2 regions of the Butyrivibrio sp. AE3004 genome follow, and region 2 is predicted to be linked to the other one. Evidence: riboswitches for the same ligand, from Rfam matches in the RefSeq annotation. Region 2 holds a riboswitch; the other holds the start of a gene.
The links. Region 2 has a riboswitch for cyclic di-GMP ahead of BV60_RS0108505 (Cna B-type domain-containing protein). Riboswitches for the same ligand answer to the same signal wherever they lie in the genome.
Positions count from the first base shown of each region.

Region 1: another riboswitch for cyclic di-GMP. It lies ahead of BV60_RS0100650 (InlB B-repeat-containing protein); the one in region 2 lies ahead of BV60_RS0108505 (Cna B-type domain-containing protein).

Region 1 covers NZ_JNLQ01000001.1:111,682-115,107, reverse strand. Annotated here, with positions in the region: gene BV60_RS0100650 (InlB B-repeat-containing protein) at 1-1,833, opposite strand, end outside; cyclic di-GMP riboswitch class I at 1,873-1,949, opposite strand; gene BV60_RS0100645 (hypothetical protein) at 2,214-2,981, shown strand; gene BV60_RS0100640 (helix-turn-helix domain-containing protein) at 3,134-3,418, shown strand; gene BV60_RS0100635 (HipA N-terminal domain-containing protein) at 3,405-3,426, shown strand, end outside.
Region 2 covers NZ_JNLQ01000002.1:1,212,985-1,216,410, forward strand. Annotated here, with positions in the region: gene infC (translation initiation factor IF-3) at 1-419, shown strand, start outside; gene rpmI (50S ribosomal protein L35) at 551-751, shown strand; gene rplT (50S ribosomal protein L20) at 801-1,157, shown strand; cyclic di-GMP riboswitch class I at 1,638-1,717, shown strand; gene BV60_RS0108505 (Cna B-type domain-containing protein) at 1,838-3,426, shown strand, end outside.

The sequences.
Region 1 (3,426 bases), on a different contig from region 2:
TTCCTTTGGCTCATCTGTTTTTGACGAAGGTGTATCATTCGGTTCTTTATTTTCTGTAGCAGGAGTGTCTTTGGGTTCAATAACTTCCCATTTTGCATACAATGTAAGAGGATTGTCATTTACAACATTTTTGGCAAAATCCCATTCGGCTCCATTTTTATCGAACCAACCTATAAACTTGAAACCTTCCTTCGTAGGATTTTCAGGAATATCTGATGCTCCAATAGTTGTTCCTAAAGTGGTATATACTGATGTGACAGAATTTCCACCCTGAGAATCAAATTTAATTTCAACTTGATGGCATTCTTCCCATGTAGGAACAATAATGTGTTCTTTTTTTACATTGGCAAAATTACTATATTTGTCATAAACAATAATTTGTATCTTATATTCTCCAGTTTTATTGTTGTGATTGCTTGTACTTACATGACAATGATATCTTCCATCAGAAAATTCAACTTTCTCTGTATGCTTACTAGTATTTTTGTCATCTTCGATTTTGTAAGAATACATATCGACTGACTTGATAGCACTATCATCAGTTATGATGCAAGAAAAATCAAAACCATCAGAATCCAAATTTGATACTACCATATCCGAAACAATAGGCGGTTGCGTCTCCATATTTATACGAACGGTATTGGTCTTGAATTCGGTACCGGATTGCATTTTTACATATAGATAAGCGTCGTATTTTTTATCAAACTCAAAAGAGAGTGTTTTACCAAAGCTAAATGGATTCTTAGTTGTTGAATTTGAGTATGCTTCAATCCAAGTAGTTTGGTCAGCAAGCTTATATCTTATTCCATATGACTGAATTGTTCCGGTATATGATATGTTAGCACAATCAAAAAAGACACCGCCATTAACATACTCGTGTATAGTTAATGGTTCTCCGAAATTAACAGTTTCCTTTTCATTAATTGTTACTGTCCTTTGATCAAATAAAACATTTGAACCGCCACCTGTATTTATTGCATAAAAGTAAATAGGCTGTGAACCTGTCTTACTGGTGGAAATAGTGTCTGAGAAACCATGGTAATCACCAACATTAAATGCATTGTTTACATCAGGGCGATATTTGTCTGCTTTTATTACATGGCCTTCACCACTTCCAGCTGGGCCACCGATGTACACATGAACTTCGATAGGAGATGAAGTATTATCTTTGTCAAAAGCCCAACCTCTTACTTGGATATTGCCATAACCGCCATTTGCAATATCAGTACATCCTTGTGGATCATAACTTGTTGTAGCTGAATAGTTTGGACGTAAAAAAATGAGTCTCGAATTTCTGCCTGAAGTAGATAAGCTTTTCCAAGCTTTAGAAACGGATTCCCCCTTTTTTACAATATTTCCTTCAGCAGCATGCTTTCCACCATTATCAACTACGATGCCCACATGATCTGCATCAGGATTTCCTTCCTGATAATCATAGAAAACGATATCGCCAGGTCTAGCCTCTGATTGTGAAATGACGCGTGCTCCACATGAATTAATCATTTTTTTTCTCAATTCATCTGCGTATCCTTCTCCGCTGAAGCTATTTGGTATTGCATCTTCAGCACCCGCTAAGCGAGCGCAGTCTTCTACAAAATATGCACACCAAGCTACGCCATATTTAAATGTGCTATCAGTTAAGCCATCTTGAGCTTGGGCTATGGATACAATATCTCTTGCTTTATCGCCTGTGATAGTATATGTTTTCCTAAAATTTGCTGAGCGGTTAACTGCATATACAGTTAAGCTAGAATTAAATAGAATAATGAATGAAAAAATGCATGCAAAAGAAATTGCAAGTAACAGAAAATGATGGTGCTTAGATTTACGCATAGGAACCCTCCAATATTTTTTTGACTTGTGCAGCCATTTTTTTGCAACTGGCTGACATGTTAAAGTCCCTATAGCTTTGCGTCCTATGGTTTCCAGTTAGTTTGCTTTTAAAATTAATAATATTTTAAGATTTATAAAAATTGATGTCAATTGAATTATGCATTAGATATAGTGATATTTTGAATTGGGAACTTTCTAAAGTACTATAAAATATCATTTTTATTTATGTTTTTTGATAAAGCTAATTTGCGTAAAATGGATAATAAAAGACATTAAATCGGTAAAATTGTTATTATAAAACGTAATTATTTGATTTATAATTGTATAAAAGGGATAAATAGACAATGAAAAATGATCTATGAAAAATTGGAGGCGAAAGAATGATAAACGTCATGTTACTTGGGGTGCTAATGCTACTTATTTTTATTTCTGCTGGAAGTATCATGTGGAAAATAACACAATACAAACGAGCACCGTTTGCGCTTTCAGCGTTAGATGGTACATCAGTATTATATTTTATCTATTTTATCTTGGCGCTTTTCTTTTATGGGGTACTTTTATTTCTGACGAGCGCAGTAGATCAATTGCAAATAATAGAAAATTCATTTTTTCAAGCGGTATGTGAATTTGTTGCACCTTTATTAGTCAATGTGGTGTTGGTTAAAATATTGGTGGGATTAGAAAAGTTGATGCACCAAAAGCTCAACTTTGAGAATCTTAACGATTTTGATATACAAAGGCTTGAAATTTATGCTCTATTTATAAATATGATCATTTATGTATCAATGCAGGAATTAGTTATGGGGGGATCGTGTGCTGTGTTTATATTGGATATTTTCAAAGATGATATCGTGGCAGGGATCAAAGGAAACCCCAGCAAATTTTATAAGCATATACAAAATTTGTGCCGTATTAGTAGCTGTAAAGATATTTCGTATGGAATTTGTGTGCTCATCACATGGACAATATTTCTTATGATGATGCTTGCAAAATATATTGAGAAAAGATATTGCGCTTTATTTGTGGGATGCTATATCAGCGATATTGTATTAGCAACAATTATTCTCTACTGCCTCAATTTTAGTATATTTAAGAAAAAAATAGAGAATCGGAAACCAAAATGCCTGAAAGTATCATATGAAATATAAGCGAAAGAGAAATGAGCTGGGAGATAACTCCTGGCTTTTTTCTTTGCGTAATCAAACGTAATCGAATGCATTAAAAACGCTATTATAGTATCAATTTATTGCTGCAGACATCCTAAAAATGCTATAATAATAGCAATAGAAAGGATGAAATTATGGACTATATTAACTATATGTGGGACACCCCATCTGATGTAGCAATGAGACTGGCAAATAAAGTCAAAAATGTAAGAAAAAGAAAAAAAATCACGCAAAAAGAGCTTGCTGGAAGAAGCAATGTAAGTTATGCAACTTTGCGAAAATTTGAAAAGACGGGAAAGATATCGCTTGAATCATTTATAAAGCTAACAATGGAACTGGGGCTGATACAGGAAATAAACAATCTGTTTACAGAACCCGTTTATAACAGTATCGAAGAGGTAATTAATGCGAGCAAATAAAACATTAG
Region 2 (3,426 bases):
TACAGGAAGCAAGAAGACTTGCTGACGAAGCAGGTGTTGATCTGGTTAAGATTGCTCCTAACGCAAAGCCGCCGGTATGTCGTATCGTAGACTATGGTAAGTTCAAGTATGAGCAGCTTCGTAAGGAGAAGGAAGCTCGTAAAAAACAGAAGACTGTTGAAATCAAAGAAATTCGTTTGTCTCCAAATATAGATACAAATGATCTTAACACTAAGGTTAATTCCGCTAAGAAGTTCCTTGAAAAAGGTAACAGAGTTAAGGTAACCCTTAGATTCAGAGGTCGTGAGATGGCTCACATGGGTGCCAGCGTACACATTCTTACAGATTTTGCAGAGGCACTTAGTGATGTGGCTGTAATTGATAAACAGCCTAAGGTTGAGGGACGTAGTATGACTATGTTTCTTACTGAGAAGAAATAATTAGTTTGTTTCTCTTCGGATAATAATGGAAGAGTTACATATATAGTAATTGTTCAAACAACTTTCAGATGGATGATTACACTGCTTTATTAGCAGAGCATTTAGTATTTACAGCATAGGAGGATATAGTTATGCAGCACAAGATGAAAACAAACAGATCTGCTGCCAAGCGTTTCAAGGTAACAGGCACAGGTAAGCTGATCCGTAACAAGGCGTATAAGCGTCACATTCTTACAAAGAAGTCTACAAAGAGAAAGAGAAATCTTAGACAGGCAGCAGTAGTTGATGCTACTAATGTTAAGACAATGAAGAAGATTCTGCCTTACGTTTAATCTTAAGAGCAGTACCAGTTATTCGAAATTTATTTAGGAGGAAACCGAAATGGCAAGAATTAAAGGTGGCATGAACGCCAAGAAAAAGCATAAAAGAGTTTTAAAGCTCGCTAAGGGCTATAGAGGCGCTAGATCAAAACAGTACAGAGTTGCTAAGCAGTCAGTTATGAGAGCACTTACATCAGCATTTGCTGGACGTAAGCAGAAGAAGAGAGATATGAGATCTCTTTGGATCACACGTATCAACGCAGCAGCTCGTCTTAACGGTATGTCATATTCAAACCTTATGCATGGCCTTAAGCTTGCAGAGGTTGAGATCAACCGCAAGATGCTTGCAGAGATGGCTGTAAATGATCCTGAAGGATTCAAGACTCTTACAGAAATCGCTAAGCAGAAGATCGCGTAAGATATTTGAATACTGAGCAGAAGATGCTGAGCAAATTGAAAAAAATATTCTTAATACTTCCTACTCATCAGGTACGGTGTACCGCCTTCCCGCAAGGGGAAGGGGAATGAGATGGAAGTATTTTTTTTGTAATTACGAAAATCTTTTTTGAAAGTTTAATTATCTGCGTATAAACTTTATAAAGCACTCTTAATTCTTGATTAAAAAAATGTGTAAGTACTTGTAATAAAGTACATTTGTAGCTAAAGTACAAAGTAGAGGGAGAAGGGGCTTTTTCTTCATGGGTACAGGCATCTATTCACCCACACAATCACAAAAACAATTTGAATTGAAATTTATTTTTAAAAAATGATAAAAACTGTTGATTTTTATAATCAAATGTTTTATCATAAAACTAGAATTAGATGTGAAATATAATTACAAATATGATCAAGAGGTTGAACCTTTACGGTTGACTTTTTGAGATTACTTTAATACGGTTATAATTCAGGGCAAAGCTATCGCAAGGTAGTGACGCAAAGCTATAGGGTCTGTCAAGTGGCAGATAGCCAGCTGCCTGTGCTTACGTATGGTAAGTGCAGATTATTTGTGATGATTTGCCTTGTTTGAAACAGTTTCAAACAGGGCTTTTATTATGGTTTTTCACCATACTAAAAGCCTGATGTAGAGGGATCTTTAGTATGGATAAGAAAAACAAAGGTTTCGAGAAAGGGCAGGAATACTTAAAGAGGCATTCTTTCCTTAGACGATGGATATCGGTAATGCTGGTTATTGCGTTACTCATTACGACAGGAACGTTATATGCTATGAATAAGGCGGCATCCGCAGTGACCGAAGAAGGTGCTGAGGAAGTTGGAATGGTATTAAGTGGTGATGCTTCCGGTGATGGTGAAGATAGCTCGGATTTTGCAAGTTATGGATTGAATGCAGATAATTCCGAAGAAACTGCGGAAGAAGGTTCTTCCGAAAACGATACCTCTGAAGATGGCCTGGATTATGTTGAACCATCAGAATCTGAGGATACTACGGAAGAAACAACAGAAGAAACTAATACTGAGGAAGTAACGGAAGAAGCCAATTCTGAAGCTGAAGATACAGATAACGGCAGCGAAAACAATTCTGATGAATCTTCGGAAAATCAGGATGCTGAGAATACATCTGAATCTGAAAACAGTTCTGAAAATGGTTCTCAGAATGAAAGCGAAGCTATGGATGAAACTAATGGCGAGGGCACTATAGCGGACGGTACTTCCAAAACTGACGATGAGGAAGACACAGAGGACGAAGATAAGGCTGATAAAACAGGAAAAGAAGTAAAGGCGAAGAAAGAGAAAACTTCAGGTCTTGGAACAAATTTAAATATACAGGATGTAGTACTTACCGTATCTTATGTTAATGAGGATGGTGAGCTTATTGTTGACGGAGATGGTCAGCCACTTGCTGAGCAGAAGAAGATCAGCCTTGAGGATAGCATCAATCTTTCTGCCGAAAACTCAGAAGTAAAGGAGATAGAGGGATATACCTTTAAGGCAGCAAAACTCGAAGGCGAAATAATTACAAAAATTGAAGTAAAGACTGAAGATGCTTCAAATATCTCATCAAATGGCAGTGATGAAGCAACTGAAAACTCAGATTCTGAAATCTCAGAGGAATCAGAGCAAAATAATACCGACTCAGATACAACCGAAACTGAAAGTACTGAAACAGAAAGTACTGAATCAGATAGTACAGAAACAGCTTCATCATATAAATATTATGTAGTAACGCTTGAAGATGGAAATACCCTTGATATAAAAGAAGATAAAAACATCGATTTTGTTTACTCAGGAGAAGGTGAAACAAAAACAAAAACTGTTATTGTAAGTGACGTTAAGATAACTGCGCATTATCAGTATATTGACGGAACTGAGATTGTTCCAAGTAAAGAAGTATCTACTACGGATACTCTTGATCTTACAAGTTCAGAAAACGTGGAAAAGCTTGAAAATTGCTTTTTCAGTAAAGTTCAATATGAAGATAAAAAGATAGTTGCCATTAAGGCGGTAGAAAAAGAAATAACAGAAGATAAGGTAAAAGAGGCAATTGAGAAGGGAAATACAAAAGACTCTGATGCCAAAGAAACATCTGATGAAAATGTAACAGATGAGACTAAAGAAGAGAAAGCACAGGAATCACAGGAAACAGATGAAGCTGCAAGTGACAGTGATTCATCTAATGAGAACGATACTCAGAAGAGTGGACGTACTGTCAACGTTACCGAAGGCGATGA